DNA from 4 places in the Streptomyces sp. NPDC031670 genome. Region 4 is predicted to be linked to each of the others. Evidence: riboswitches for the same ligand, from Rfam matches in the RefSeq annotation. Region 4 holds a riboswitch; each other region holds the start of a gene.

Region 1 (7,677 bases), on a different contig from region 4:
CCCTCCCCGGGCACGCAGGGGGTGACGCAGGGGCCCTTCGCCCACCACTCGGGGAGCATCGCGATGGCCTCGTCGCCCAGCGGGTTGACCCCGGGGCCGGCCGCCAGCGAGTGACCGACCAGGACGTGCAGGCACTTCACCCGGTCCGGCATGCCGCCCGCGCTCGGGAAGCCCTCCAGGACCTCGATGGCGTCGCGACGGGCGATGTAGTCCTCGTGGGCGGCGCGGTACGCCGCGGCCAGCTCGGGGTCGGTCGCCAGACGCTCCGTCATCTCCTTCATGACGCCGTTGGCCTCAAGGGTGCCGATCGCGGACGCGGCCCGCGGGCAGCTCAGGTAGTACGTCGTCGGGAACGGCGTGCCGTCGGGCAGCCGGGGGGCCGTCTCGACCACGTCCGGGTTGCCGCACGGGCAGCGGTGCGCGATCGCGCGCAGTCCGCGCGGCGGGCGGCCCAGCTGCTCCTGGAAGGCGGCGATGTCCGCGTCGGTCGGCTCGGTGCGGGGCGTCTGGGGCGGGGGCGTTTCCATCGCGGTGTCTGTCTCAGTCTCTGTCTGTCTGGATCTGTCGCTGGCGGTTCACGTCGTCAGTCGCCGGGGCGGTCGGCCTTGTCCACACCGTCCCAGAGGTTCTGGTGCCAGGGGCGGCCGGTGGTCGCCTTGCCGTCGTGGCGGCCCTTGCCGGCCGACGGGTCGGTCACGGTGTAGCCGGTCTCGCCCGGGAACTGCATGTGCAGGTGCTCACGGGCCAGCCGCTTGATGTACGCGTCGTCCTGGAGCCGCGCCTTCTCGTCGCGCAGCCGCTCGACCTGCACCACCGCGTCGTGCTCCTTGCGGCGCTCCTCGGCGATGTCGCCGCGCTGCGACACGTACTGGCGCATCGGGTACGCGAGGGCCACCACCAGCGAGCACATCACCAGGGCGAGCAGCGCGGCCCGCCCGGTGAGCCGGGAGCGGCGTGCCTGGCGCTTCCTCTGCGACCGGTAGACACGGGCCGCGGTCTGCTCGCCGAGCACCTTGAGCCGGGCCGCGGTGGAGAACCGGTCCCGGTTGCCCTTGGCCATGTCGCCCCGCTCCCCTCACGTACGTACAACGTCCCCGGACACGGTACGGGACCGCGGCCGGGGACGTACGGACGACAGGGCGGTGGGCCCTGGCCGGGGCTACTGGTCCGCGGAGCGGAAGCGCGGGAAGGCGCTGCGGCCCGCGTACACCGCGGCGTCGTCGAGGATCTCCTCGATGCGCAGCAGCTGGTTGTACTTGGCGACGCGCTCGGAGCGGGCCGGGGCGCCGGTCTTGATCTGGCCGCAGTTGGTGGCGACGGCGAGGTCGGCGATGGTGACGTCCTCGGTCTCGCCGGAGCGGTGCGACATCATGCACTTGAAGCCGTTGCGCTGGGCGAGCTCGACGGCGTCGAGGGTCTCGGTCAGCGAGCCGATCTGGTTGACCTTGACCAGCAGGGCGTTGGCCGACTTCTCCTCGATGCCGCGGGCGAGGCGCTCGGGGTTGGTGACGAACAGGTCGTCACCAACGAGCTGGACCCGGTCGCCGAGCTTGGCGGTGATGGTGTTCCAGCCGGCCCAGTCGTCCTCGAAGAGCGGGTCCTCGATGGAGACCAGCGGGTACGCGTCGACGAGCTCCGCGTAGTACTCGGTCATCTCGGCGGCCGTGCGGGACTGGCCCTCGAACTCGTACTTGCCGTCCTTGTAGAACTCGGACGCGGCGACGTCGAGGGCGAGCGCGACGTCCTTGCCCGGGGTGTAACCGGCCTCCTTGATGGCCTCCAGGATCAGGTCCAGGGCGGCGCGGTTGGAGTCCAGGTTCGGGGCGAAGCCGCCCTCGTCGCCGAGGCCGGTGGACAGGCCCTTGCGCTTCAGGACGGCCTTGAGGGTGTGGTAGACCTCGGTGCCCCAGCGCAGCGCCTCGGAGAAGGACTCCGCGCCGATCGGCGCAATCATGAACTCCTGGATGTCGACGTTGGAGTCGGCGTGCGACCCACCGTTGAGGATGTTCATCATCGGGACGGGCAGCAGGTGCGCGTTCGGGCCGCCCAGGTAGCGGAAGAGCGGCAGGTCGCTGGCCTCGGAGGCGGCGTGGGCGACGGCGAGCGAGACGCCGAGGATGGCGTTGGCGCCGAGCGAGCCCTTGTTGTCCGTGGCGTCCAGGTCGAACATCGCCTGGTCGATCAGGCGCTGCTCGGTGGCGTCGTAGCCGACGAGCTCCGGGCCGATCTGCTCGATCACCGCGAGGACGGCCTTCTCGACGCCCTTGCCGTGGTAGCGGTTCGGGTCACCGTCGCGGAGCTCGATGGCCTCGAAGGCGCCGGTGGACGCGCCGGACGGAACGGCGGCACGACCCGTGCTGCCGTCGTCGAGGCCGACCTCGACCTCGACCGTGGGGTTGCCTCGGGAGTCCAGGATTTCCCGGGCTACGACGACGTCGATGGACGGCACGAGCATCTCCTTCTGGGATGTGACGCGGAAACGCCGGGCCGCTTGGTCCGGCACCCCTGAGCCTAACCGGCTCCGGGGCATCCACCAGCCGACCGACCGGCCCGTGGGACGAAACGGGGGGCAAAATGTTCCCGAACGAAACAAAGCCCCGCCCCGTGTGTGGTGCGGGGCGGGGTCCTTGCCCGGGGGTTCGCCCCCCCGGGGCCCCGGTTCAGCTGTCAGCTGAGTGGGGGGCCTGCGGGGCTCTGCGGGGTGCGGTGCGGGGCCCTGCGGGGTGCGGTGCGGATCCGTCTGCGGCCCGGTGGGGGCTGGTCGCGCAGTTCCCCGCGCCCCTTTGGGGGGCCGGGGGTGCGCCTTTGTCTGCCGACCGGCCTTGGCTTGGCGCGCAGTTCCCCGCGCCCCTGGGTACTCGGGGGCGCGGGGAACCGCTCGCTCAGCCACCTACGGGCCGCGGGTCGGGCTAGCTCAGGTGCAGCTGCTGGTTCACGTAGATCAGGTTCGCGTCCTTGACGACGTCCTTGTTCAGCTCGAACAGCTTCTCCCAGCCGCCCTTGACGCCGTGCGCCGAGGCGATGGAGCCCAGGGTGTCCCCAGCCTTCACCTTGTACTCGCCGTCGCCGGTCCTGACCGGCGCCGGACGGGACTCGCCGCGCGAGGCGGGGGCCGACTCGCGCTTCGGGGCGGGCGCCGCCTTGGGCGCGGCCTTCTTCGGCGCGGCCTTCGGCGTGGCCGAGGAGCCGGACGTGTCGACGTCGGCGGCCGACCCACCGGCGGTCAGGTTGCCCGCACCGGCGCAGGACCAGGCACCCGGCCCCTGCATGGCGAGCAGCTTCTCGGCCGTGGCGATCTGCTGGCCCTTGCTGGCCAGGTCGGCGCGGGAGGCGTACTGCGTGCCGCCCGCCGCGACCCAGGAGGACTGCGAGAACTGCAGACCGCCGTAGTAGCCGTTGCCGGTGTTGATGGACCAGTTGCCGCCGGACTCGCACTGGGCGACGGCGTCCCAGGTGGAGACGGAGGCGGCGGAGGCGGAGCCGGCGGCCATCAGCGGGGCGGCGACGGCGGCGCCGGTGACACCGGCCAGCGTGACGACTCGGACGGCCTTGGACGGGCGGCGGTGCTTGCCCTTGCCGGAAAGCAGCATGGAGTTCTCCTCACCGACGCCTGCGAGGTGAGCTGTCGGGTTCGGGCGAGTGAGTGGCCCGGCCGCGCCCAGTGGCGCGTCTTCACCCCAAGCCGTTCCCCGCCGCTTCGTACGTCTCGCCGTATGGCGTACGTCCCTCAACGGCCGGGCCCGGCGCTTACCTTGGGTCCCCCGCTCCTGCCTACGGCGCATCGAGCGTCGACTGTTCCCCGCGACCGGCGGCAGGATTCGGCGTTTCCGGTCGAAGGGGCCCGTGGTGACGAGCGCTTCGACCGTAAACACACCAACCCCTGATGTTCAAAGGGGCACATCAGGGAGAAATCGCCCCTCCCGGCTCTTCCGTAACCGCCGTTTCCGCAGGTCGGGGGCGTAACGCCCGTACCGGACGGACGGGACAGGGCAGTTGACGGAAAGAGACCCTTGTCTCACTTGCACAGAAGTGGACATAGGCCCCTGAACTACCCCTTGGCCGGGGCCGGGTTGTCCGTCTTCGCCGGGTTCAGATCAAGGTTCTGGCCAGGCAGGATGAGGTTCGGGTCGGCGCCGATCGTCTTCTCGTTCGCCTTGTAGAGCGCGGACCAGCCGCCCTCGACCTTGTGCGAGCGCGAGATGTCCCACAGGTTGTCGCCGGGGCGGACGGTGTAGTCGCCCTCGGCGGCCAGCACATCGCCCGACTCGCGTGACGCGGCGTCACCTCGCGAGGCGTGACGCCCCGCTTCATGCGTGTTGTCCGTATTGCCCGGCTCGGTGGTCGCGGGGGTGCCGGTCTCGGCCGGGTCCGGGGTGCCGCGGTGCTTGCCGCCAGAGGCGGAACCGGTGCCCGCGCCGGCGGTCCCGGCCGGGACGCCCGCGTCGGCGGAGCCGGGCCGGCCGCTCGCGCCCGTGGACGGCGCCGAGGACGCCGAGGGCGTCGTGGACCGCTTGGGAGCGGTGGAGGTCGACGGGGACGGCGTGGTGGACGCCGGCGGCTTCTTGGCGGGCGCCGACGGCGTGGCCGTGGTGTCCGGGGTCGCGGCCCCCTCCTCGGAGGGGACGTACGGCGAGGGCGAGGCGCCCGGGTCGACGGCCGGCGCGCCGCCGCCCGCGGTGAGCCCGGAGACCCCCGAGCAGCTGGTGAAGGCCTTCGGGCCCTTCGCCGCGAGCACCTTCTCGGCGACCGCTATCTGCTGCGCCCGGCTGGCCAGGTCGGCCCGCTCGGCGTACGCCGTGCCGCCGTAGTTCTGCCAGGTCTCCTGGGAGAACTGGAGCCCGCCGTACAGTCCGTTGCCGAAGTCGGCGCTCCACGCGCCGCCGCTCTCGCACTCCGCCACGCTGTCCCAGGTGGACGCGGTCGCGGCGCTCGCGCCGCTCGCCGCGAAGAGCGGAAGGGCGAGGGCCGAGCCGGTCACCCCCGCCGCGACGACGAGTGCGGGAGCCTGGCGGGGGCGGCGGTGCCGTCCGTTCCCGGAGCGCATGCTGTGGCCTTCCGTGTGACTACGTCTGTGACTGCCGGGCCGGGCGTTGCGCCTGGTTTGGCGAGTCGAGGGGTGAACGTAGCCGTACTCGAACGCTTGTCACAAGTCGATGCACCCGCGATAACGCCAAAGTCACAGTTTTGACGAACCGTCAGTTCTGGTGGGTGTGAACGCGACCGGAAGGGTGCGCAGTCCGCGCATGATCAGCCCGCCCCGCCAGCGCAAATCGGCAGGATCCGCCGCCAGCCGCAGGTCAGGAAGGCGCCGCAGCAAGGTGGCCAGCGCGGTCCTCGCCTCCAGTCTGGCCAGGGGCGCGCCCAGGCAGTAGTGGATGCCGTGGCCGTAGCCGAGGTGCTGGTTGTCGCGCCGGCCCAGGTCGAGCGTGTCCGGGTCGGGGAAGCGGTCGGGATCGCGGTCGGCGGCGGCGAGGACGACCAGCACCGGGTCGCCCGCGGCGATGTCCTGGCCCCCGATCGTCAGCGGCCGGGTGGCGAAGCGCCAGGTGGCCATCTCCACGGGCCCGTCGTAGCGCAGCAGTTCCTCGATGCCGGTGTCCAGCAGCTCCGACTCCCCGGCCGCGAGCGAGCTCTGCAGCCGTTCGCGCTGCCCGGGATCGCGCAGCAGGGCGTACATCCCGTTGCCGATGAGGTTGACGGTCGTCTCGAACCCGGCGAACAGCAGGATGAAGGCCATCGCCGCGGCCTCGTTCTCGGTGAGGTGCTCGCCGTGGTCGCTGGCGCGGATGAGGCCGGAGATGAGGTCCTCGCCCGGGTCCTCCCTCTTGCGGTGGATGAGTTCGAGGAGGTAGCCGCGCATCTTCTTCACCGAGCGGGCCACGCCCCCGCGCGGGCCCTTGCCGTGCCGGATCATCATCCCGGCCCAGTCCCGGAAGTCGTCCTGGTCCTCGCGCGGTACGCCCAGCAGGTCGCAGATGGCGTAGATGGGCAGCGGGAAGGCGAACTCGTGGATGAGGTCGGCCTCGCCGCCGGCCGCGAACCGGTCGATGAGGGTGTCCGTCAACTCCTGCACGCGGGGCGCGAATTCGGCGACCGTACGGGGAGTGAACGCCTTCGAGACCAGCCGCCGCAGCCGGGTGTGGTCCGGCGGGTCGATGTTGAGCAGATGCGTCATCAGCTCGGCCTTGCGCTCGCCCGGGATGCCCGTTCTGCCCCGGGCGTGCGCGGGCTCGTCGTGGTGCGCCGGGTTCTTGGAGAGCCGCTGGTCGGCGAGGGCCTGCCGGGCGTCCGCGTACCGCGTCACCAGCCATGCCTCGACCCCGCTGGGCAGCGTGGTGCGGTGCACGGGCGCGTGCTCCCGCAGCCAGCCGTAGGCGGGGTAGGGGTCGGTGGCGAACTCCCAGGTGAACATCTCGGGGGCGGGGGGTGCCCCCGGCGGGGGCGGGGCCTGGCCCGCGTCCCGGCCCGGTGGGGTCGAAGGGTGTGTCACCGTCAGTCCGTCTCGGCCGTGCGGATCGCGTCCCGGTACGCGCGCGCCGCCGCCCGCAGGGCCGCCTCCGGGTCCGTGCCGTCGGCCTCCGCCGCCACCGCCAGGGCGAGCAGCCGGTAGCCGATGTCCTCGCCGGTGGGCAGGGGGACCTCAAGGCCCGCCGTGCGGACCCGGGACGCCAGTTTCGCGGCGAGGGCGAGGCCGGGCTGACCGAGGGGGACGCCGTCGGTCACCGAGTCGCGCCCCTTCTCCGCGGCCTTCTGGCGCAGCCAGTGCTCCTTGACCTCCTCGGGCGTCTCCGCGTGCGCGTCGCCGAAGATGTGCGGATGGCGGTGGATCAGCTTCTCCACGATCGTGCCGGCCACGTCGTCGATGGAGAAGGGGTCCGACCCGTCCTCCGCGCGGCCCTCCTCCGCGATGCGCGCGTGGAAGACGACCTGGAGGAGCACGTCCCCCAGCTCCTCGCGCAGCTCGTCGCGGTCGCCCTCCTCCACCGCCTCGACCAGCTCGTACGCCTCTTCAAGGGCGTACTTCGCCAGCCCCTTGTGGGTCTGCTGGGACGACCACGGGCACTCGCGGCGGATACGGTCCATGACCTGCACGAGGTCGAGCAGCCGGGCGCCCGGCAGGTCGTACGAGCCGGGCAGCAGCTCCAGGTCGGGCATCGCGACCCGGCCGGAGCCCGCGAGCCGGGCCAGCCCGTCGGTGAGCCGGCGGTCGCCCTCACCGGAGGGGAGGACGACGACCGTACGGCCCCCGGCGCACGCCTCGACCAGCTCCTGGGCGTCCGGCTGCACGATCTCGGCCTCGACGCCCGCCTCTCGCAGATACGGCAGCTGCGGATGGCCGGGGTCGGCGCAGAGCACCCGGTCGGCGGCGCGCAGCGTCTGCCACGCGGGCCAGGACAGCAGTCCGGGCGCCACCCGGTGGCTGGCGGTGAGCAGGACGACGCGGCCGGGTTCTTCGAGAGTCACCTCTCGAACCTACCCCGGCCGCCCGCCGCGCCCGCCCCGGCCCGTCAGCCGGTGATGGGGCTCTCCTGCTCCGGGGCCTTCTTGGTCACCTGGGCGATCCACGGCGTCTTGGTGTCGGCGAGCTGGATCGCCTTGTCGTCCCAGGTCCCGTACCGCGGGTTCACGTCGATCTCCAGCTTCTTCGACGCCACGGTGAGCGTCTTGGTGACGGAG
Region 2 (7,677 bases), on a different contig from region 4:
ATGTCGCCGTTCGCGCACCCGCTGTTCACGGTCTGCACCGGCATAGGCTTCGGGGCCGCGGCGCTCGCGGCCCCCGGCCGGCGCGGACGCCGGATCGCTCTGCCGGTGCTCGGCCTGCTGTCAGCGATGGGGATGCACTCGCTGTGGAACGGCTCGTCGTCCTTCGGGACGTACGGCTTCTACCTGGTCTACGCCGCGTTCATGGTGCCGGTCTTCGGCCTGCTGACCTGGCTGGCGGTGTGGAGCCGCCAGCGCGAGCTGCGCACCGTCGCGGCGGAGCTGCCCGCGTACGCGGCGGCGGGCTGGCTCGGCCCCGCCGAACCGCTGGCGCTCTCCTCGATGCGGGCCCGTTCGATGGCCCGCGACTTCGCCCACCGCACCTTCGGGGGCAAGCGGGCGGCGCGGACGGTCGCGGAGTACGAGGCGTTCGCGACGGCCCTGGCGTTCCTGCGCCGCCGGGCCCGCCGCTCCGAGGCCGGGCCGGACTTCACCGCCCGCGAGCAGGAGCTGCTGCACCACCTGTGGGCCCGCCGGGAGGTGGCCGGCCCCGCGCTGCTGTACGCGGCGGGCGCGGCGGGCCGCATCTGGATCCCGCAGCAGCCCTACCCGTACGGCCACCAGGCGGCCTCCTACGGAAACCAGCACCCGTACGGCCACGGCCAGTCCCCGTACGGGCAGGGTCAGCCCCCGTACGGGCAGGGCCAGACCCCCTACGGCAACCAGGCCGCCCCGTACGGCCAAGGCCAGAACCCGTACGGCGACCAGCCCCCGTACGGCTACGGCCAGGCCCCCTCCCCCTACGACCCCTACCGGCGCTGAGCCCTACGCCGAGGCGGTCTTCAGCTCGCTGAGCTCCGCGTCCGTGAGCTCCAGGTCCGCGACCGCGAGGAGCGCGGGCAGCTGCTCGACGGTCCGGGCCGAGGCGATCGGGGCGACCACGGTCGGCTGCGCGGCGAGCCAGGCGAGCGCCACGCTCGCGGGCTCGGCGTCGTGCGCCCGCGCGACCCGGTCGAGCGCGGCCAGCACCTTCACGCCCCGCTCGGTGTCCAGGTGCTTGGCGGCGCCCCCGGCCCGCGGGCTGTCCACGACCTGGCCGGGGCGGTACTTGCCGGTGAGGAAGCCGGCGGCGAGCGAGAAGTACGGGACGGCGGCCAGGCCCGAGCGGCCGGCGGTGTCCTGGAGCGTGCCCTCGTAGGTGCCGCGCGAGACCAGGTTGTAGTGCGGCTGGAGGGCGACGTACTTGGTCAGGCCCTCGCGGTCGGAGAAGTCCAGGGAGTCCTGGAGCCGCTCGGGGGAAATGTTGGAGGCGGCGACCGCACGCACCTTGCCGTCCTTCACCAGCTGGTCGAGGGCGGTGACGATCTCCTCGACGGGGACGGACTCGTCGTCGAAGTGCGTGTAGTACAGGTCGATGTAGTCGGTGCCGAGGCGGCGCAGCGACTCCTCGGCGGCGGCCTTGACGGTGGGGGCCGCGAGGCCCTTGAACGCGGGGTGCCCGCCGCCCTTGGTGGCGAGCACGACGTCCTCGCGGTTGCCGCGCGCCGCCAGCCACCGGCCGATGATCCGCTCGGACTCGCCGCCCTCGTTGCCCGGCGCCCACGCGGAGTACACGTCGGCGGTGTCCACGAAGTTGCCGCCCGCCTCGGTGTACGCGTCGAGCACCGCGAACGAGGCGGCCTCGTCGGCGGTCCAGCCGAAGACGTTGCCGCCCAGGGCGAGCGGGAAGACGGACAGGTCGGAGGAGCCGAGCGGGCGCAGAGAGGTCATGGAGGGTGAACGGAGCGGCGGGGCACGGCTATTCCGCACCCCCGCAACCCCCGGGCCGCGCGCGGGTCAGGGGGTGAGGCCCTTGGACCGCAGCCACGTCATCGGGTCGACGCCGGTGCCGTCCGGGGTGTGCACCTCCAGGTGCAGATGCGGGCCCGTCACATTGCCGGTGGCGCCGACGCGGCCGATCGTCTCGCCCGTCGTCACCTTCTGCCCGGCGCTGACCGCGATGGAGGACTGGTGGCAGTACCAGAGCTCCGAGCCGTCCTCCAGCTCGACGACCGTGCGGTAGCCGTACGAGCCGGACCAGCCCGCGGACTTGACCGTGCCGCCGTGGACCGCCTTGAGGGGGGTGCCGGTGGGGGCGGCGAAGTCGAGGCCGGTGTGGTGGCCGGAGGACCACATCGAGCCGGCCTCGCCGAAGGTGGAGGTGATCGTGTACGAGGCGACCGGGAGCGAGTAGCTCTTGGCGAGCTCGGCCAGCCGCTCCTCCTCGGCCTTCTTCGCGGCGGCCTCCTCGGCGGCCTTCTTCGCCGCCTCGGCCTTCTGCCGGGCGGCGCTCTGCGCGGACTTCGCCTCGGCCGCCGCCTGCTGCGCCGCGGTCTTCTCGGCGGCTGCCCTCGCCTCGGCCTCGGCGTTGTTCTGCTGCTGCTCGGCCTGCTGGAGGATGCGGGCGCGCAGGGCCTCACCGGCGCCCGTGGCGCCCTGTTCGGCGGCGGCCCGGGAGACGCCCGCCATGGTGAGGGGCGCGTCGGCGACGGATCTGTCGGCCCGGGCGGCCGGAGAGGCGTCGCCGGTGTCGTCGCCCGTGTCGTCGCCCGCGATGTCGGCGATCAGTGCGCCGACGCCCGGCAGGGACTTCACATCGGGGAGATTGTCCGCGACGGAGTCGGGCAGGGATATGGAGACCGGCGGCTTGGTCTGCGCACTGGCCATGCCGCCCGCGCCGACGGCCGCGATGACGCCGACGCCGAGGACGGTGGAGCTGCGGGCGAGGCCGCCGCGCTGCTTGATGACGCGGTGCCGGCCGCGCACCGAGGCCACGGACTCCTCCGTGGGGTTCCACTCCTCCCACACGCCGGTGTCGCTGGGCGCGGTCCCGTACGGGGTGACGGGGGGAAGCGGCGGGGTGCCGAGGGCAGGCTCGTTGGACGCCACGGGGGCGCTCCTTTCCTTCCTTCTCGCCTACCGGGTCAGCGGTGGGGGGTCCCCCCTGCTCCTTGAGAGCTTGGGGGAGGATTCGGAGCAGGAAGGTCTCCTACGGGCACCTTTTCGACGGTACGAAGGTGCTCGATTCACCCCAGGTGGTGGTTCCCCGGTTCCCTTGCGGAATTCGGCGCGTGCGCACGGTGCCGCCTCTACGACGGCTGGGACGACCGCGCTGCGTTATCGAACGTTAATAGACAGGCGGACCGGATTCCAAGCCGTTCCGGGCAATCGCCCGGGACAGCCGCTGATGGTGCGTCAATTCCGGTGCGTAAGGACGCCGTTCGGCCACGGACGGTCACGGCACCACCGGCATCGTCCGCCGCCGCTCCGGCTGCCCCGCCGCGGGCCGCCCGACCGCCAGCAGCGCCATGTCGTCGTTCGCGCCCCCGCCCGTATGTCTGCGCACATCGTCGACGAGCGCGTCCAGGACCTGTTCCGGCCCCGGGAAGATCCGGCCGCGCAGCCGCTCGTGCGGGTCGTAGAAGACCCCGGGCGGCTCCACCGAACGCGCCTCGGAGAGGCCGTCCGTGTAGAGGAGCAGCGTCGCCCCGAGCGGGAAGGGGTAGGTGTCCGCCCGGTCCGGCCACACCCCGAGCTCCGCCATCCCCAGCGGCAGCGCGGGGTCGGACGGGGTGAGCGCGTCGAGCGCCCCGTCGGCGTGGAGGAGCAGCGGTTCGGGGTGGCCCCGGTTCACCAGCCGTACGGTCGTGGCGCCGTGCGGGATCTCGGCGAGCACGGCCGTGGTGAACCCCTCGAAGGCGTCCAGACCGTCGCGCCGGGTGCCCTCGCGGGTCAGCGCGCGCTCCAGCCGCCCGGCCACCGCCTCCAGCGTCGTCTCCTGCTCGGCCGCCTCCCGGAACGCCCCGATCACCACGGCCACCGCCTCGACCGCCTCCAGCCCCTTGCCCCGGACGTCCCCGACGACCAGGCGCACCCCGTACGGCGTGTCCTGGACGGCGAAGAGGTCCCCGCCGATGAACGCCCCGGCCTGGGCCGCCTCGTACCGCGCGGCCACCTGGAGGCCGCCGATCCGCGCGGCGGGCCTGGGCAGGACGGCGCGCTGGGCGGTCTCCGCGATGACCCGCGCCGAGGCCAGGCGTTCGCCGCTGCGGCGCAGCATGCGGTTGGTGAGCAGGGCCAGGGCGCCGACGGTGGTGACGGTGAACAGTTCGCTGACCGCCTCCCCGGTGCTGGGGATGTCGTGGAGGTACTCGGTGAGCAGCACCGCCCCGACCGCGGAGGTGCTCGCGACGGCGGTGCCGAGGGGGCCGAAGAAGGGGGCCGCGATCAGCGGGGCCGCGGCGAACAGGGCCGCCGCGGTCAGATCGGGCGGGGTCGCCACGTCGAGGACGACCCCGGCAACGAGCAGCAGCGCGGGCAGGGCACGCACCAGGGCCGGGCGCCGGGAGCCCTCCCGGCCGCCGCCGTCCGATCGCTGCCGCACCCGTGGTCTCCCGCCCGTCCGCAGGCCGCCGGCGTTCCCGCGCGCCCCACTCAGGGTGCCGGGCCCGGCGGCCCGCCGCGAACGCTCCTCGGCCAACCGGGTGCGCCGCGCGCCCCTCAGTGCCGGTCGGCGCCCGTGCCGATCAGCCGCGCCCGGCAGCGGCGGGGCCCGGGCCGGCCGTGGACGCAGGCCCCCCGGGCGTGGCGCCGGACCGCCGGACCGCCGGGCACGGCGGCGGCGGCGCCCCTGGCGTGCGAGGGCGCGGAGATCCAGGGCGCGACAGGAGACAGGGGCCGTGACAGCGGCAGGGAGAGGCACATCAGCAGCGCGCACAGGGCGAGGAACAGCGGCACGGCGGGCGTCCCGCGCCGCGTCGCCGCTCGCAGCAGTCCATCCACGCGCTCGCGCATAGCAATCGCGAGACTACTGTACGTACCCAAGTCGGCGGGACAACGGGACAGGCCCGGGACAGGCCCGGGACATGCCGAAGGCCCGGCACATTCGCATGTGCCGGGCCTTGGGACTTCAGTAGCGGGGACAGGATTTGAACCTGCGACCTCTGGGTTATGAGCCCAGCGAGCTACCGAGCTGCTCCACCCCGCGTCGGTAAACACAACTGTACGGCATGCCGGACGGTGCTCCGTACCGCTTTACGGACGGCGCCGCGCTCAGGCCGACCAGTGGCCCCGGGAGGCGGCCAGCACGAAGCCCGGGCCGAAGCCGATGATCAGGCCGGACTGCCGGTCGCCGGGGGCCTGCGCGAAGGTGCGGGCCAGCACGTCGAGGACGGCCGAGCCGCCCAGGTTCCCGTTGGCGGCCAGGCTCGCCCAGGCGTGCCGCAGGGCGCCGTGGTCGCGGTCGCCGTCCAGGCCGAACCCGGCGGCGGCGTCCTGGAGGACCCGGGGGCCGCCGGGGTGGACGACCGCGAACTCCAGGGCCCTGCCGCTGCCACCGAGCCAGGCGCGTACCGCCGGGAGGCTGTCGTTGAGCGCGGCGGTGGCGGCGGTGGTGGAGTCGAAGTGCAGCCCGGCCCCCGAGAGACGGCCCCGGTAGCGGTCGAGGCTGTCGGGCAGGACGTACTCGAACGTGTCCTCGATGACGAAGCTGGGCCCGCTCCAGGCCGGGGTGTCCGAGACGACGACCGCGCCCGAGCCGTCCCCGAAGAGCACCTTGTAGATCATCGACTCCCGGCTGGTGTCGGTGTGGTTGTACGTGGCCGTCGACAGGCACTCCGCGACGACGACCAGGACGTGCGAGCCCGGGTGGGCGGCGATGTCCTGGTCCGCTCTGACCAGCCCGTGCGCGCCGCCCGCGCAGCCGACGGTCGCCATGGGGACACGGCGTACGTCCGGGCGCAGGCCGAGTTCCCGGACGAGGGCGACATCGAGGGACGGCACGGTCCAGGAGGTGGTGTGGCTGGTGATCAGACAGTCGATGTCACCGGGGGCGAGGCCGGCGTGGGCCAGGGCCTGCCGCCCGGAGCGGACCGCGAGTGCCAGGGCGTCCTCGTAACCCGCTCTGTTCCGCTCCTCGACAGTGGCATTTCCGGCCACGGTCGGGGCGTGCAGCGGGCGGGTGAAACGACGGGTGCGGACGGTGGTCGCGCGGGCTATCCGAAGGTGCGCCTCCAGCCGGGGCCGATCGGGGTTGGCACGCCGAATGTCCGCGCAGATCTCATCCGTTGCGATGACGTGGTCAGGCAGGGCAACGGCGGGGAGGGCTATGTGAGCGGGCACGAGTGGCTCCCTCGGAGGACCAACGGGCGGGAGCTCAACTTAACTGAGGCGGCTGGAATTCGTTCCTGGGAATGTGCACGGAGCTCAGCCGGAAGGAGTCGTTCCGAGGGGGCCCCGCCGGTCGGTCACGCCGGTCGCGCGCTCAGCTCGTCAGCGGCGCGCTCAGCACCGGATGGCGGCTCACGAGCGAGGCGCCCGGGGAGTAGAGGAGCAGCATCACCCGGGCCCCCGGCGAGGTGACCGGCTCGGCCACACAGGTGGTGACCCAGCCGGGGCCGTACCGGCTGTGGTGGATGGGCCGCTCCGAGCCGTCCGGGTACGGGATCGGGGTGTCCCCGGCCTCCCGGTAGAGCGGACCCGCGACCGGGTCGGCCTGCACCTCGGCCTCCAGGCGCCGCAGCTCCGCGTGGTTGGGCCGCATCTCCACACCGTGCCGCAACTGCGGCAGCACCATCGGCGCCCAGCGGTCCGCCCAGTCGGTGAGGACGTCCTCGCGCGCCCGCGGGTCGAGGGTCATCCACCGCATGGTGTTGGCGGGGACCTGACCGCCCGGGAAGAGCTCGGCGAACTCGTCGTTGTGGGCGAGCAGGTTCCAGGCGGCGTCGGTGATGTACGCCATCGCCCCGTCGATCTGCTCGACGACCCGCTGCCAGACGCCCGGCACCGACATCCCGGAGTCGCGGTGCAGGGTGTACGGCGGGTACTCGCGCCGGGTCAGCCGCCACAGGTACGTCCACTCCTGCTCGTTGAGGCGCAGGGCGCGCGCCACGTTCGTCAGGAACTCGGCGGTGGGGTTGAGTTGCCCGTTCTCGAACCGGTTGTAGGTGCCCGGGGTGCGCTCCAGCAGGAGGTCCATCTGCTCCTGGCTGAGCCCGGCGACCCGTCGCCCCGGCCCCGCCTGGCGCGGCGGGAACCCGGCGGATTCCGGGTGGATGGCGGCGCGCCGCTCCTGGAGGAGCGTCTTGAGGGACATGCGGTCACGGGCGGCGAGCGGCGGCAAGGCGGGACCTTCGTTCACGGGGGGACGGGGACGAACGGCTGTCGCGGCGGCGGAACGAACGACGGGGCCAGGACCGCCCGGGACGGCCTGCCGCGTGCGACCTGATGCGACGTGTCGTGACCTGATGCGACCTGTGCGACCTGATGCGACGTGAGGGGCTCTGACGTGTGGCGGCGCTCTCCTGTCCCCGGGGCCGAATGTTGATGGCTGGATCATTATCTGCAATTCGGCCCCCTGGAAAGGGGGCGGGGTGCCCCTCCACACTGTTGCGCACGAAGCCCCTACGGGCCTCGTGCGTATCGACCCAGGTGAAAGCGGTTGCTCGGTGTTCTTCACGGGACGCCGCTCACCAGGGGCGCGGCGGCTGTCCCTGTGCCGCGGGGACGACCGGCGTACGCATACCCAGGACAGCGGCCGGTGTCGACAATCGCCAATTCGTCGCGTCCTCGACACCGGCCGCCCGCGGCGCGCCGGAGAGCAGCATTCCCCCGTCTCCGGCCAGCCCCGGCATGCGGGCCGGG
Region 3 (7,677 bases), on a different contig from region 4:
TGGGTCACACGGCCACCGCCCAGGCCGGCTCCGGCGGCCTGACAGCGACCGAGCACCGGCTGGCCAACGGCCTGCGCGTGGTGCTCTCCGAGGACCACCTGACCCCGGTCGCCGCGGTCTGCCTCTGGTACGACGTGGGCTCCCGCCACGAGGTCAAGGGCCGTACGGGCCTGGCTCACCTCTTCGAGCACCTGATGTTCCAGGGCTCGCACCAGGTCCACGGAAACGGCCACTTCGAACTGGTGCAGGGCGCCGGCGGCTCCCTCAACGGCACCACCAGCTTCGAGCGCACCAACTACTTCGAGACCATGCCGACCCACCAGCTGGAGCTCGCGCTCTGGCTGGAGGCCGACCGCATGGGCTCGCTGCTCTCCGCCCTGGACGAGGAGTCCATGGAGAACCAGCGCGACGTCGTCAAGAACGAGCGCCGCCAGCGGTACGACAACGTGCCCTACGGCACGGCCTTCGAGAAGCTCACCGCGCTGGCCTACCCGGACGGCCACCCGTACCACCACACGCCGATCGGCTCCATGGCCGACCTGGACGCGGCGACCCTGGAGGACGCGCGCGCCTTCTTCCGTACGTACTACGCGCCGAACAACGCGGTCCTCTCGGTCGTCGGCGACATCGATCCCGATCGCACGCTCGCCTGGATCGAGAAGTACTTCGGCTCCATCCCCTCCCACGACGGCAAGCAGCCGCCGCGCGACGGCACGCTGCCCGGCGTCATCGGCGAGCAGCTGCGCGAGGTCGTCCACGAGGACGTGCCCGCGCGCGCCCTGATGGCCGCCTACCGGCTGCCGCACGACGGCACCCGCGAGTGCGACGCCGCGGACCTGGCGCTCACCGTCCTCGGCGGCGGCGAGTCCTCCCGCCTCCACAACCGTCTGGTCCGCCGCGACCAGAGCGCGGTCGCGGCCGGATTCGGTCTGCTGCGCCTGGCCGGCGCCCCCTCGCTCGGCTGGCTGGACGTGAAGACGTCCGGCGGCGTCGACGTCCCCGACATCGAGTCGGCCGTCGACGAGGAGCTCGCCCGGTTCGCCGAAGAGGGCCCCACGGCCGAGGAGATGGAGCGCGCCCAGGCCCAGCTGGAGCGCGAGTGGCTGGACCGGCTCGGCACGGTGGCGGGCCGCGCCGACGAACTCTGCAGGTACGCGGTGCTGTTCGGCGACCCCCAGCTCGCGCTGACCGCCGTCGACCGGGTCCTCGACATCACCGCCGAGGAGGTGCGGGACGTGGCCCGGGCCACCCTGCGCCCGGACAACAGGGCGGTGCTGGTCTACGAGCCGACCACCGCGGCAGCAGACGAGGCGGCCGAGGCCGCCGCAGAGGGAGCAGAGCAGTGAGCGAGACCGGCGTGACCATGCAGTTCCACCCCCAGCCGGCCGCCGGCACCGCGCGCCCCTGGGCCTTCCCCGCCCCCGGCCGCTCCACCCTGCCCAACGGGCTGACCGTGCTGCGCTGCGACCGCCCCGGCCAGCAGGTCGTGGCCGTCGAGATCTTCCTCGCCGCCCCGCTGGACGCCGAACCGGCCGGTCTGGACGGCGTCGCCACGATCATGGCGCGCGCGTTCTCCGAGGGCACCGACAAGCGCTCCGCCGAGGAGTTCGCCGCCGACCTGGAGCGCTGCGGCGCCACCCTGGACGCGCACGCGGACCACCCGGGCGTCCGGGTCTCCCTGGAGGTGCCGGTCTCCCGGCTCCCCAAGGCGCTCGGGCTGCTCGCGGAGGCGCTGCGGGCCCCCGCGTTCGCCGACGCCGAGGTCGACCGCCTGGTGCGCAACCGCCTCGACGAGATCCCGCACGAGCTGGCCAACCCGGCGCGCCGCGCCGCCCAGCAGCTCTCCCGGGAGCTCTTCCCGGCCAGTGCGCGCATGTCCCGCCCGCGCCAGGGCACCGAGGAGACCGTCGCGCGGATCGACGCCGCGGCGGTACGGGCCTTCTACGAGGCGTACGTACGCCCCGCCGCGGCCACCGCGGTGGTCGTGGGCGATCTGGGCGCCACCGACCTGGACGCCATCCTGGCGGACACCCTGGGCGCCTGGACCGGCACCCCGGCCGAGGAGCGTCCGATGCCGCCGGTCACCGCCGACGACACCGGCCGCGTGGTCATCGTGGACCGGCCGGGCGCCGTCCAGACGCAGCTCCTGATCGGCCGGATCGGTCCGGACCGCCACGACCGCGTCTGGCCCGCCCAGGTCCTCGGGACGTACTGCCTGGGCGGCACGCTCACCTCCCGCCTGGACCGCGTCCTGCGCGAGGAGAAGGGCTACACCTACGGAGTGCGCTCGTACGGCCAGGTGCTGCGCTCCGGTCCGGAGGGCACCGGCGCCGCCATGCTCGCCATCAGCGGCTCGGTGGACACGCCCAACACCGGCCCGGCCCTGGACGACCTGTGGACGGTGCTGCGCAAGCTCGCCGCCGAGGGGCTGACGGACGCCGAGCGCGAGACCGCCGTGCAGAACCTGGTGGGTGTGGCCCCGCTGAAGTACGAGACGGCCGCCGCCGTCGCCGGGACGCTGGCCGACCAGGTCGAGCAGCACCTCCCGGACGACTTCCAGGCGCAGTTGTACGCGCGCCTGGCCGACACCGGCACCGTGGAGGCCACGGCCGCGGTCGTCAGCGCCTTCCCGGTGGACCGTCTGGTGACGGTCCTCGTCGGAGACGCGGCGCAGATCGAGGAGCCCGTCAAGGCCCTCGGAATCGGTGAAGTCACCGTCGTGGCGGGCTGATTGAGCCGTCCGCCGAGGACGGGCGGACGATTCGGGTGAGGACCCCGGTGGCCGAGTGGCCACCGGGGTCCCCCTTTATGCCCGTTTTGTTGGGGAGGTTGCCTGTCTGTCATGTGGCGTGCGCAACAAAAAGTCGTGTCTGTTTGGTGATTGAAAGATCAGCCGTCTAGCGTCAGTCCGGCTGTCCGTCACCACCCGTCGCAGCCGCGGCACCGGACAGTCATCGCCGAGTCCCCAACTGGCGCGAGCCAGGGGAGCCGGGGACCCACTCAGTCCCTGGGGTGAATCGGACGCCTCCGTCCCGCGGAGGGGCCCGTAGGAGACCTTCCAGCTCCGAACCCGTCAGCTAACCCGGTAGGCGAGATGGAAGGAAAGGAACCGCCTCTCCATGGCGTTCACCCGTGCCACCGGGAAGCACCGTCGGCCCAGCGCCGTGTCGCGCAAGAGCGCGAACATAGCGGGCATCGCCACCCTCGCCACCGCCGGAGTCGTGGGCACCCTCGCCTCGCCGGCCATGGCCGCCGACAGCTCGGCGCCCGCCGCCGCCTCGGTCGAGGACACCGGCATCACCCAGGCCATCGTGATCGGTGACTCCCTCGCCGACCGGATCGACGCCCAGGCCGCCGCCCAGAAGCACGCCGCCGACAAGGCCCGCGCCGCCGCCGAGGCGAAGCGCAAGGCCGAGGCGAGGGCCAAGGAGGAGCGCGCCGCCAAGGAGCGCGCCGCCCGCGAGGCCGAGCGTAAGCGCCTCAACTCCTTCGTCGCCCCGATCGAGGGCGGTTACGTCTCCACCGGCTACAAGACCGGCGGCTCGATCTGGTCCTCCGGCAGCCACACCGGCATCGACTTCCACGCGGGCGAGGGCACCCCGGTGCACGCGGTCGGCCTGGGCACCGTCGTCGAGGCGGGCTGGGGCGGCGCCTACGGCAACAACATCGTGATCCGGATGAACGACGGCACGTACACGCAGTACGGCCACCTCTCGTCCATCGGGGTGTACGTCGGCCAGCGCGTCGAGCCGGGCCAGCAGATCGCCCTCTCCGGCAACACCGGCAACACCACCGGCCCGCACCTCCACTTCGAGGCCCGCACGGCCCCGACGTACGGCTCGGACATCGACCCGATGGCGTACCTGCGCTCGCACGGCGTCAACGTCTGACCCGGCCGTCCCCGCACCGAACCGCAAGCCCCCGCCGCGTCGCGCCGGGGGCTTCGGCGTGCCGTCCGGCGCACGTACCCCGCCGGTGGCCAAAAGATATGCATTGCATACGGCACGTCACCGGGAATTAACAGGCGCTGGAATAGAGTCGCCGAACAGGCGTCGATCGACCGCGTTTCGCGGGGATTAAGGCGGAGGTTCGGTCATGCGCATTCCCGCGCAATCGGTATGCACGGCAATCCGCGACGACATCGTCGCGGGGCTCTTCGCGCGCGGCAGCCGGCTCACCGAGGAAGTGCTCGCACGGCGGTACGGGGTCTCCCGCGTCCCGGTCCGCGAGGCGCTGCGCACGCTGGAGTCCGAGGGGTTCGTCACCACGCGCCGGCACGCCGGTGCCTGCGTCGCCGAGCCGACCGAGCAGGAGGCGGCCGACCTGCTCGAACTGCGCGCCATGCTGGAGCCGCTGGCCGCCTCGCGCGCCGCCGCCCGGCGCACCGAGGCCCATCTGAAGGTGCTGCGCGGGCTGGTCAGGCTCGGCCAGGACCGTGTCCGGCGGGCCCAGGGCGAGGATCTGCGCTCGCTGGACGGCTGGTTCCACGAGACGCTCGCCCAGGCCTCCGGCAGCCCCGGCCTCATCGCGCTGCTCACCCAGCTGCGACACAAGATCGCCTGGATGTACGTGGTGGAGCGGCCGGCGCTGCCCGCCGAGTGCTGGGCGGAGCACGCGGCGATCGTGGACGCGCTGGCGCGCGGCGACGCCGAACGGGCCAGGTCGCTGGCCGCCCGCCACGCCGAGCGCGCGTTTTCCGCCCATCGGCTGCGGCGTCCGGCGGACGTGAGGATCCCGCAACATGCAGTAAACACCGCGAGCGTCCGTGCTTAACAAGGTCGCCGTATACAAAGAAGTGATTCGGCGGGGTTCTTCCGTGCTGCCCGAAATCAGCCCGGAAAGTGGGGGCGGGGGCGGCGGGTCCGTGTCACTGGGCGAATAAGCCGGAGCCTACGCGGGGGGAAAGGAAAGGAGCCGCGGACCCGGAATTCAGGGTCCGCGGCTCCGATCGCGAAGTGCGGTGGCACGCAGTGCGGTGACGCGGCGCTCCGGGGCCGGTGGTCCGGCCGGCCGGGTGCGGTCAGCCGTCAGACGGTCTCGGGGAGCTCCTCGAGACCTTCCTCGACCAGCTTGGCCAGCCGGTCCAGAGCCGCCTCGGCGCCCTCCGCCTCGGAGGCCAGCACGATCTCCTCGCCGCCCTGCGCGCCCAGGCCGAGCACCGCGAGCATGGAGGCGGCGTTGACCGGGTTGCCGTCGGCCTTGGCGATCGTCACCGGGACGCCGGAGGCCGTGGCGGCGCGGACGAAGAGGGAAGCGGGGCGGGCGTGCAGGCCCTCGGCCCAGCCGACATTGACGCGGCGCTCAGCCATGGTGATGCCCTTCGAGATCTCTCACGGTTGTCTAGACCAGTCTCTCATGTCCTGTGCGGTGCTCGTGCCGACGTCGGTGCCCGGATCCGGCGGCCCCTCGGCCCTGGCCACCCTCTCCACCCTGCCCCCTACCTTGACCCGACCCAACCGGCCCCGCGACCCGTAGGCTGCCGGTATGCAGGCTCCGCAGGAGAAGACGCAGGACCCCGCGTACCCGGCCCACTGGGAGGCCGACGTCGTGCTGCGCGACGGGGGGACCGCGCGGATCAGGCCCATCACCACGGGCGACGCGAAGCGGCTCGTCTCGTTCTACGAGCAGGTCTCGGACGAGTCCAAGTACTACCGCTTCTTCGCGCCCTACCCCCGGCTCTCCGCCAAGGACGTGCACCGCTTCACCCATCACGACTACGTGGACCGGGTGGGACTCGCGGCGACGGTGGGCGGCGAGTTCATCGCGACCGTCCGCTACGACCGGATCAACGCCCAGGGGCGGCCCGCCTCGGCCCCGGCCGACGAGGCCGAGGTGGCGTTCCTGGTCCAGGACGCCCACCAGGGGCGCGGCGTCGCCTCCGCGCTGCTCGAACACATCGCGGAGGTCGCGCGCGAGCGGGGGATCAGACGGTTCGCGGCGGAGGTGCTGCCCGCCAACAACAAGATGATCAAGGTGTTCACGGACGCGGGCTACCAGCAGAAGCGCTCCTTCGAGGACGGCTCGGTCCATCTCACGCTGGATCTGGAGCCCACCGCCGAGTCACTGGCCGTCCAGCGCGCGCGTGAGCAGCGCGCCGAGGCCCGTTCGGTGCAGCGGCTGCTCGCCCCCGGTTCGGTGGCCGTGATCGGCGCCGGCCGCGCGCCGGGCGGAGTGGGCCGCACGGTGCTGCGCAACCTCCTGGGCGCGGGCTTCACCGGACAGGTGTACGCGGTCAACCGGGCCCTGCCCGGAGGCGGTTCCACGATCGACGGCGTCCGCGCGGCCCGCTCGCTCGGCGAGCTCGGGGAGCCGGTCGACCTCGCGGTCGTCGCGGTCCCGGCCGAACGGGTGCCGGAGGCGGTCGCGGAGTGCGGCGAGCACGGGGTGCAGGGACTGGTCGTCCTGTCCGCCGGGTACGCCGAGAGCGGCGCCGCCGGACGCGAGCGCCAGCGCGAACTGCTGCGGCAGGTGCGGTCGTACGGGATGCGGCTGATCGGGCCCAACGCGTTCGGCGTCATCAACACCGCGCCCGGGACGCGCCTGAACGCCTCCCTCGCGCCCGAGCCGCCCCAGCGGGGCCGGATCGGCCTGTTCACCCAGTCGGGCGCGATCGGCATCGCGCTCCTGTCGGGACTGCACCGGCGGGGCGCGGGCCTGTCGGCGTTCATCTCGTCCGGCAACCGGGCGGACGTCTCGGGCAACGACATCCTTCAGTACTGGTACGAGGACGCGGACACGGACGTCGTCCTGCTGTACCTCGAATCGATCGGCAACCCGCGGAAGTTCACCCGGCTCGCGCGGCGGACGGCGGCGGTGAAGCCGGTGGTCGCGGTGAAGGGCGCCCGCCACAGCGGCTCGACCCCGCCCGGGCACGCGGTCCCGGTGACCCGGGTGCCGGACGCGGCGGTCTCGGCGCTGCTGCGCCAGGCGGGCGTGATCCGGGTGGACACGGTGACCGAGCTGGTCGACGCGGGCGTGCTCCTCGCGGGCCAGCCGCTCCCGGCGGGGCCGCGCGTCGCCATCCTCGGCAACTCGGAGTCCCTCGGCCTCCTCACGTACGACGCCTGTCTCACGGAGGGCCTGCGGCCCCACCCGCCGGTCGATCTGACGACGGCGGCCACCCCCGAGGACTTCCGCGACGCCCTGGCCCGGGCCCTGGCGGACGAGTTCTGCGACGCGGTGGTGGTCACGGCGATCCCCTGGGTGGGCGAGCCCGGCTACCCCGACGAGGCCCTGGCCACGGCTCTCCACCAGGCCACGACGACGGCCCCCACGAAGCCGGTGGCGGTGGTTCACGTGGAGCTGGGCGGCCTGGCAGAGGCCCTGGCAAGCGCGGCGAGCACGGCCCGCCGCACGCCGCCGCCCCCGCGCGTCCAGCCGACGCTCCCGGAGGCACAGCCCCCGACCGCCTCAGCCCCCGCCTGGCCGCAAGGGCACACCTCCGCCGAGCCCCCGGACCGCACCCCCGCAGGGTCACAAGGGCACACCCCCACAGGGGCCCCGGGGCGAAACCCCGCGGCGGGTCCGGGGGCGCGGCCACCGGGGAACTCCTCCCTCCTCAGCCCACCCCCACCCCCGGAGGGTCTCGGGAAGGAGCGGGGCGGGGGACAGCCCGCCGGCCACCACGAACCCGCACCCGTACCCGCACCCCCCGCCACCCCCCACCGCATCCCCGCC
Region 4 (7,677 bases):
CCGGGTCCTGGCGCATCGCCGTCCAGCACCTGCCGGAAGGCCGGGTGCAGATCAGCGGCGGCGCCGGGCACGACGACTCCGGGCTCCTGTCCCTGGCGCCCGGCGACTCGTACACCACCCCGGTCTTCGCCGCCCTGTGGAGCCCGGACGGCTTCGGCGGGGCCAGCAGGGAGTGGCACGCCTGGCAGCTCGCGCGGGTGATCCCGGACGCCGAGCGGGTACGGCCGGTGCTCTTCAACTCCTGGGAGGCCACCGGGTTCGACATCGGGGAGGAGCAGCAGCGGGCGCTGGCGCACCGGGCGGCCGGCCTGGGTGTGGAGCTGTTCGTCGTGGACGACGGCTGGTTCACCGGCCGCGCCCACGACGCGGCCGGGCTCGGCGACTGGACGCCCGACCCCGGCCGCTTCCCCCGCGGGCTGAAGCCGCTCGCGGACGACGTGCACGCGCTGGGCATGCGGTTCGGGATCTGGGTCGAGCCGGAGATGGTCAACCCCGACAGCGCGCTGTACCGGGCGCGTCCGGAGTGGGTGCAGCACCACAGCGGCCGGCGGCGCACCGAGTTCCGCAATCAGCTCGTCCTCAACCTCGCCCGCCCGGACGTCCAGGAGTACCTCTGGGAGCGGCTGGACGGGCTGCTCACCGAGGTGCCCGTCGACTATGTGAAGTGGGACTTCAACCGCTGCTTCAGCGACGCGGGCTGGCCGGGCGAGGCATATCCGCAGCGGCTCTGGATCGATCACGTACGCGCGCTGTACGGACTCCTCGACCGGCTGCGGACGGCCCACCCGGCGGTCGACTTCGAGTCCTGCTCGGGCGGCGGCGGCCGGATCGACCTCGGCATTCTCTCCCGTACCGACCAGGTGTGGACCTCCGACAACACCGACCCGCTGGACCGGCTCGCCATCCAGCACGGCTTCAGCCAGCTGCACCCGGCCCGGGTGATGGCCGCCTGGGTCACCGACAGCCCCAACACCCTGCTCAACGGCCGCCGCAGCAGCCTGCGCTTCCGCTTCCTGAGCGCCATGGCCGGGGTGCTCGGCATCGGCGGGGACCTCGCGCGGTGGAGCGAGGACGAACTGGCCGAGGCGCGCGGGTGGGTGGATCTCTACAAGGAGATCCGGCCGGTGGTGCAGCTGGGGGAGCAGTACCGGCTGCGGCCCCCGGACGGCGGGCTGAGCGCCGTCCAGTACGTGCGCGGCGACGACACCGTCGTCCTGGCCCACCTCCAGGCCCAGCACCACGGGGAGCGGCCCCCGGCCGTGCGGCTGCGCGCGCTGGACCCGGCGGCGGCCTACCGGTGCCTGGACACCGGTGCCGTGCACAGGGGGGCGCTCCTGCTGCACCGGGGCCTGGACACCGGACTCCGGGGGGATCTTGACGCGGCGCTGTTCCGCTTCCGGCGGGTGGGCGCGGGTCGCGGGTGAGGAGGGCCCCCGCGGCGAGCAAGGTAAAGACCCCTATTCGCGTGTATGTGCTGAAAACGGACAGCATGTGCGATAGGGGGCGAGAGGGTTGAAGTGGGTGGAACGTTCGTCCGGATTGGGCGATTTGATGGACCATGTCCATCTCCTCGGCGAGAAGGGGAGGTTGCCCGTGAGCAGCGTCATATCCGTGACGTTCCGTGGTGGCGGGCGCCGATGAATTCCCCCGCCCGGCCGGGCCTGTTGGGAATGCGGGTCCACGCAGGGTGACCGCAATTCCGGTGTGAATTCCCGGCCGGGAATGCCGAGAGGAAATCGGCACTTGTCGTGGCCCGCCGGGCTCGCTTACCGTCACCGCAATCCGGGTGGACCGCCGAATCCTGCCACCGCTCGGAATCCGCACCCATCCACGCGTGGCAGGAGCGGGGGACCCAGGTAAGCGCCGTCCGGAATTCCGGCACGGCTCGGGGTGAAGCCGAAGCACCATGACCGGTGCCCCGGCCGGGCAGCTCCAGCCCGAACCCGACAGCTCACCTCGCAGGCGCCGGAGAGGAATTCGCCATGCCCGCGAAGGGTAAGCACCGCCGTCCCAAGTCCAGCCCGATATCCCGGGGCATGGTCGCCGCCGGTACGGGTGGCGCCGCACTCGCCATCCCCCTGCTCGGTGCCACCGGAGCGCACGCCGCGGTGCAGACCGCCGCGCCCGCCACCGCTCCCCAGCAGGCCACCCGCAGCGCCGGGACCCTCGCCGCCGCCGCGCCCCAGGCCGCGCCGACCACGTACAAGGTCAAGAGCGGCGACTGCCTCTCGCGGATCGCCGAGGACCACCGGCTCGGTGGCTGGCAGCGGCTCTACCGGGACAACCGCGAGGTCATCGGCTCCGACCCGGCGCTGATCCGCCCGGGCATGAAGCTGGTCCTCGGTGCCAAGGCCAAGACGGGCGCGCCGCACGGCTCCGGCACGGCGAGCACGCACGAGTCCGGCACGAAGACGACGGCCCCCCAGACCCGCACCCCGGCGCCCTCTTCGCCCGCCCCGGCCATCCACGCCTCCACCACCGCGGACCAGGGTTCCTCCGCCGGTTTCCGCGCGCCCCTCGACAGCGTGAGCATCGGCACCCCGTACCGCATGGCCGGATCCATGTGGTCCAGCGGCTACCACACGGGCGTCGACTTCGCGGCCGAGACCGGCACCACGGTCAAGGCGGTCGGCGCGGGTACGGTCGTCTCGGCCGGGTGGGGCGGCGCCTACGGCAACCAGGTCGTCATCCGGCACGCGGACGGCATGTACTCCCAGTACGCCCACCTCTCGCAGCTCTCCGTCTCGGCCGGGCAGAGCGTGACCGCGGGCCAGCAGCTCGGACTCTCCGGTGCCACCGGCAACGTCACCGGCCCGCACCTGCACTTCGAGATCCGCACCACGCCCGACTACGGCTCGGACGTCGACCCGATCGCCTACCTCAGGCAGCAGGGCGCCACCCTCTGACCGACCCGGACTGTCCGGTGAGCCGGGGGTATTCGGCGTATTCCCGCTGGGGGAAACTGACCGGGTGGTCTATATCACCCACCGTCAACCCCTCCTTACGGTCGCGTAGGTCACACCGTTAAGGGAAAGATATGGTCTCGTGGCAGACGATTCGAGATCATTCAACAGCGGTACGTTCGGGTCGTACACGGCGATCGGCGACAGCTTCACGGAAGGTGTCGGCGACCCCGGCCCGGACGGGGCGTTCGTCGGCTGGGCGGACAGGTTCGCCGTGCTACTGGCAGATCAGCGACCGGAGGGGGCCTTTCGCTATGCCAATCTCGCGGTCCGCGGCAGGCTCCTCGACCAGATCGTCGAGGAGCAGGTACCACGGGCCAAGGAGCTCAAACCCGACCTGGTGACCTTCTGCGCGGGGGGCAACGACATCATCCGGCCGGGCAGTGACCCGGACGACGTGGCCGAGCGCTTCGAGCGCGCGGTCGCGGACCTGAAGAGCACGATTCCCACGGTGATGGTGACCACCGGGTTCGACACGCGCGGGGTGCCGGTCTTCAAGCACCTGCGCGGCAAGGTGGCGACGTACACCGCGCATGTGCGCTCCATCGCCGACCGCTACGGGTGCCCGGTGCTCGACCTGTGGTCGCTGAAGTCCGTCCAGGACAGGCGGGCGTGGGACGTCGACCGGCTGCATCTGTCGGCCGAGGGGCACACCCGGGTCGCGCTGCGCGCCGCCCAGGTGCTGGGGCTCGCGGTGCCGGCCGACCCGGACCAGCCGTGGCCCCCGCAGCCGCCGCGCGGCACGCTGGAGGTGCGGCGCGACGACATCCAGTGGGCGCGCGAGCATCTGGCGCCGTGGATCGGGCGACGGCTGCGGGGTGAGAGCTCGGGCGACCACGTGGAGCCCAAGCGCCCCGACCTGCTGCCCCTCTGACAGTCCATCAGGCCGCTGGTCCCCCAAGGACCGGCGGCAGCACTGACGGACCGTCCCAGGGGCCGGCGCCCGCACGGCTCAGCCGTGCAGCAGCTTCCGCTCCGTCTCCGGGTCCAGTCCGACCCGGGGGCGGTCCGGCCGCTGCGGCGCCTCGCCGCCGAGCGAGGCCAGCCAGGCCCAGGTGTCGGCGACCGTCTCCTCGACGGGCCGGCAGTTCAGCCCCGAGAGCACGGCCTTCCACACGTTCGAGCCGTGCATCGTGTCGTGCAGCTCGCCCGGCGGAATCCACACCGGCAGCTGGTTCCACGGCTCGACCCCGGCGGCCAGGATCGGTTCGGGGTCCGTCCAGCGCAGCTCCGCGCCGCCGCCGGTGACCCGCGCACACGCCTCCAGCAGCTCGCCCATGGTGGTGTGGTCCGGCGGGCAGACCAGGTTGTAGGGCCCGCAGAGCCCGAAGTCGGCGGCGCTCACGATCCACTCCGCCAAATCCCGTACGTCGATGAACTGCACCGGCAGATCGCGCGGCCCCGGCGCGAGCACCTCACCGCCGCGTGCCATGCGCCCCAGCCACCACGGCAGCCGCCCGATGTTCTCGTAGGGCCCGAGGATCAGCCCGGCGCGCACCAGCAGCGAGCGGTCCGGTCCGAACTCCCGGATCGCGGCCAGCTCGCCGCCCCGCTTGGCCCGCGCGTACGCCACGTCGTCCGAGGCGTCCGGCGACCCGTCGACGAGCGGCGCGCACTCGTCGGTCCCGGGCGGGACGGGGTGCTCGTACACGGAACGGCTCGACACGTACACGTACCGGGCGACGCGTCCCCGCGCGAGCAGCCTCGCCGCGTCGCGCACCACCGAGGGCGCCCCCGACCAGGTGTCCACCACCACGTCCCAGCGCCCGTCGGCGAGGGCCGTCAGACCGTCCTCGGCCGTCCGGTCGCCGAGCAGCGCCCGCACACCGGCGGGCGGCTCGTGGCGGCCCCGGTGGAAGACGGTCACCTCGTGCCCGCGGGCCACCGCGGCCTCGGCCACGGCCCGTCCGACGAACTCCGTACCACCCAGTATCAACAGCTTCATGGCCGCAACTCTGCCCGCCCGCAAGGCTTCTGAGAACCGGTCCACGCTGAAGGCGAAATCGCGGTGTCCCGTCCGGGGGCCGTACCGGCGCGGCTCGCGCTGCGCGGGTCAGGGGCGGTAGAGCCGGCCGGGCTTGGGGGCGGCGGGGGCGAGCAGCTGGGGCACGGTCACGAAGGTGAAGCCGCGCGCCTTCAGCGCGTCGATGATCCCGGGTACGGCGGGCACGGTCCCGTCGTAGATGTCGTGCAGCAGGATGATGCCGTCGCGGTCGGCCTGGTCCAGGATGCGCCGGGTGATCAGGGCCGAGTCGTTGGTGGAGTAGTCCTTGGCGGTCGCGCTCCACAGGATCTGCGAGAGCCCGAGCTCCTTGCTGACCTTGGTGACCTCCTTGTTGGTGCGGCCCTGGGGCGGTCGCATCAGGACGGGCTTGCGACCGGTCAGCGCGGCCACCGCCTCCTGGGTGCGGTTGAGTTCGGTACGTATCTCGGCGGGCTTGAGCTTGTCCAGGCGCTCGTGCGACCAGGTGTGGTTGGCGACCTCGTGCCCCTCGGCGGCGATGCGGCGCACGGTGTCCGGGTACTTCTCCACGTGGTTCGCGCCGAGCAGGAAGAAGGTGGCGTGCACCTTCTTCTCCTTGAGCGTGTCCAGCAGTTGGGGCGTCTTCACGCCCGGCCCGGCGTCGAAGGTCAGCGCGATGCACTTGGCCTTGCGGCAGTCGACCCCGGCGGCGGCCCCCGCCTCGGCGCCGGCCGCGGCCTTGCTGTCGAGCGCGTCGTTACGGGCGGAACGCGGCGAGACGGCGCCGTCGGAGCAGCCCGTCAGCGTCAGTCCGAGTACGCCCACCGTCATCAGCGCGGCGGCGGCCCGCCCCCGGGCGCGACGGACTCCGGAATTGCTGCTGCGCATGACGCGACTCCCCTTCGGACTGGACCAGAACATGCCCCGGACTATACGCGAGGTGTATACACGCGATGAATAGTGGGGTGGGGGAGGCCGGAAAGGGCAGCGAGGGCCCCTCGGCGGCGGGGGTGAGGGGCGAGCCTGTCCGCAGGGGCGAAAGGGAGACGCGGAGGCCTGCCGGCTGGGGCGAAGACGCGACCCTGGAGCCCGCCGGAGGCCGGCCGCTACTTGCGGCGTGCTCCCGTCGAGCCGGGGCCCCCGCGTCGGGAGCCGCCGGGCTTGCGGGACGAGCCGCCCCTGCGGGCGGGGGTGGCCGGAGCCGGTCGACCGCCGCCGGACGGCTTCACCGCACCCGCCGTCGCCGCGCCCCAGTGCGAGGGCCGGTCGAGTCCGGTCGGCAGCACGGTGGCCTCGTCGCCGCGCGCCGCGTTGACCTGCGTCTGGGTCAGGAACAGGCAGTCCGTGAGGTCCGCCCCGGCGAGGTCGGCGTCACGGAAGTCCGCGCCGATGACATCGGCGAACCGCAGATCCGCCCCGCTCAGATCCGCCGCGATGAGGTAAGCCCCGCGCAGGTCCGCGCCGCGCAGATCGGCGCCCCTGAGCCGGGCCCCGAACAGATCGGCGCCCCTGCGGTCCTTCTTCTTGCCCTTGATCTCGGCGCGCACCAGTTCGCTGGTGCGCAGCAGCAGGGTGTTCACCCCGGCGCGCAGCGCCGCGACATCCAGCTCCAGGAGCGTGTCCACGTCGCTGAGGGTCAGCCGCTCGATCCGCTCCCGCTCGGCCGCCACCCGGCGGTGGACCGGACGCGCGGCCGGACGGCTGCCCGCCTCGGCGAGGTACCAGAGCAGCTCGTGCAGCTGGCGCATCACCGGGAGCGCCGCGAACATCTGCCGCGATTCGTCCGGCGCCTCGCGCCAGTTGCGGCCGACGAAGGTGACCTGCGAGATCTTCTGGCCCGCGCCGAAACAGTCGTACACCGTGCACCCCTGGAAGCCCTGGGGGCGCAGCCGGTCGTGGATGCCGCAGCGGAAGTCCTGCCCGAGGTTGGCGCACGGGTCCCCGGCGGCCTTGTCGACGGCGAAGTCCGTGGACCGCGAGAACGCCAGCGCCACACAGCACAGACCGAAGCAGTTCGCGCAGTCGGCCCGCAGCCCGGAGCGGTCGTCCACCGGGCCGGGCGCCACGGCGGCCCGCTCCCGTACGCGGTTCTCGGATGTCTCGGACAAGGCGGACGCTCTCCTGCGGGGTACGGGTGGCCCGGGGGCGCCAACAGTCGGGCCCGCGGGCCCGAGGTGGCCATAAGGGGAGGTCGAGCCTACCGCCGGGCCGCCGCGCGGAACGAAGAAGGGGAAGGGCGCCGGGACGACGGCGCGCCGGGTCCGACCGACCGGTCGGGCGCTACGCGGCCTCGTCCAGGTCCGCCGTCGTGGCCTGGGCCCACAGCGTGAGCAGTCGTTCGTACTCCTCCGAGGGCCAGCCGCCCTCCGGGTCCGCGCTCTCGACGAGGTCGCGGATCGCCGCGTTGGCGGCTTCGGCGTCCGGCAGTACGGAACCAGGCTGGTCGGAGGAAGTGGACATGCGTCCAGACTAGGGCCACGGTCCGACAATCCGCTCCGCACAGTCATGCCAGGTCCATCACACAGTCATCGACCGCCCCCCACACGACCTTCACCACGCGGGCGCGGATGAGGGAATCCGGAGGTACGCGCGCGCTGTTCCAGTGGCCATGACGGCATTCGACGCACCCGAGGAAGCCCTGCTCAAGCTGGTCGCGCGGGAGAAGGGCGGCGTTCTCGCCACCCTCAAACGCGACGGCCGGCCCCAGCTGTCCAACGTGAACCACGCGTACTACCCGGACGAGGGCGTGAT

What was found. Region 4 has a riboswitch for cyclic di-AMP ahead of ACZ5ID_RS19740 (M23 family metallopeptidase). Riboswitches for the same ligand answer to the same signal wherever they lie in the genome.
Region 1: another riboswitch for cyclic di-AMP. It lies ahead of ACZ5ID_RS21475 (transglycosylase family protein); the one in region 4 lies ahead of ACZ5ID_RS19740 (M23 family metallopeptidase).
Region 2: another riboswitch for cyclic di-AMP. It lies ahead of ACZ5ID_RS07050 (M23 family metallopeptidase); the one in region 4 lies ahead of ACZ5ID_RS19740 (M23 family metallopeptidase).
Region 3: another riboswitch for cyclic di-AMP. It lies ahead of ACZ5ID_RS00755 (M23 family metallopeptidase); the one in region 4 lies ahead of ACZ5ID_RS19740 (M23 family metallopeptidase).

What each region holds. Positions count from the first base shown of each region.
Region 1 covers NZ_JBVILC010000011.1:87,560-95,236, forward strand. The annotation lists gene ACZ5ID_RS21460 (DUF501 domain-containing protein) at 1-527, opposite strand, end outside; gene ACZ5ID_RS21465 (FtsB family cell division protein) at 584-1,060, opposite strand; gene eno (phosphopyruvate hydratase) at 1,160-2,449, opposite strand; gene ACZ5ID_RS21475 (transglycosylase family protein) at 2,910-3,590, opposite strand; cyclic di-AMP (ydaO/yuaA leader) riboswitch at 3,593-3,729, opposite strand; gene ACZ5ID_RS21480 (transglycosylase family protein) at 4,049-5,044, opposite strand; gene ACZ5ID_RS21485 (cytochrome P450 family protein) at 5,177-6,412, opposite strand; gene ACZ5ID_RS21490 (nucleoside triphosphate pyrophosphohydrolase) at 6,493-7,464, opposite strand; gene ACZ5ID_RS21495 (SurA N-terminal domain-containing protein) at 7,509-7,677, opposite strand, start outside.
Region 2 covers NZ_JBVILC010000002.1:646,735-654,411, reverse strand. The annotation lists gene ACZ5ID_RS07060 (PrsW family intramembrane metalloprotease) at 1-819, shown strand, start outside; gene ACZ5ID_RS07055 (aldo/keto reductase) at 823-1,767, opposite strand; gene ACZ5ID_RS07050 (M23 family metallopeptidase) at 1,834-2,925, opposite strand; cyclic di-AMP (ydaO/yuaA leader) riboswitch at 2,935-3,116, opposite strand; gene ACZ5ID_RS07045 (PP2C family protein-serine/threonine phosphatase) at 3,272-4,474, opposite strand; gene ACZ5ID_RS07040 (hypothetical protein) at 4,537-4,830, opposite strand; tRNA gene ACZ5ID_RS07035 (tRNA-Met) at 4,950-5,023, opposite strand; gene ACZ5ID_RS07030 (PhlD) at 5,089-6,156, opposite strand; gene ACZ5ID_RS07025 (helix-turn-helix domain-containing protein) at 6,299-7,174, opposite strand.
Region 3 covers NZ_JBVILC010000001.1:169,973-177,649, forward strand. The annotation lists gene ACZ5ID_RS00745 (M16 family metallopeptidase) at 1-1,346, shown strand, start outside; gene ACZ5ID_RS00750 (M16 family metallopeptidase) at 1,364-2,731, shown strand; cyclic di-AMP (ydaO/yuaA leader) riboswitch at 2,946-3,107, shown strand; gene ACZ5ID_RS00755 (M23 family metallopeptidase) at 3,120-3,890, shown strand; gene ACZ5ID_RS00760 (GntR family transcriptional regulator) at 4,096-4,773, shown strand; gene ACZ5ID_RS00765 (HPr family phosphocarrier protein) at 5,028-5,309, opposite strand; gene ACZ5ID_RS00770 (bifunctional acetate--CoA ligase family protein/GNAT family N-acetyltransferase) at 5,485-7,677, shown strand, end outside.
Region 4 covers NZ_JBVILC010000009.1:309,789-317,465, reverse strand. The annotation lists gene ACZ5ID_RS19745 (alpha-galactosidase) at 1-1,424, shown strand, start outside; cyclic di-AMP (ydaO/yuaA leader) riboswitch at 1,812-1,978, shown strand; gene ACZ5ID_RS19740 (M23 family metallopeptidase) at 1,983-2,906, shown strand; gene ACZ5ID_RS19735 (SGNH/GDSL hydrolase family protein) at 3,046-3,837, shown strand; gene ACZ5ID_RS19730 (NAD-dependent epimerase/dehydratase family protein) at 3,916-4,908, opposite strand; gene ACZ5ID_RS19725 (polysaccharide deacetylase family protein) at 5,017-5,814, opposite strand; partial or broken gene ACZ5ID_RS19720 (pentapeptide repeat-containing protein) at 6,177-6,992, opposite strand; gene ACZ5ID_RS19715 (hypothetical protein) at 7,207-7,386, opposite strand; gene ACZ5ID_RS19710 (PPOX class F420-dependent oxidoreductase) at 7,535-7,677, shown strand, end outside.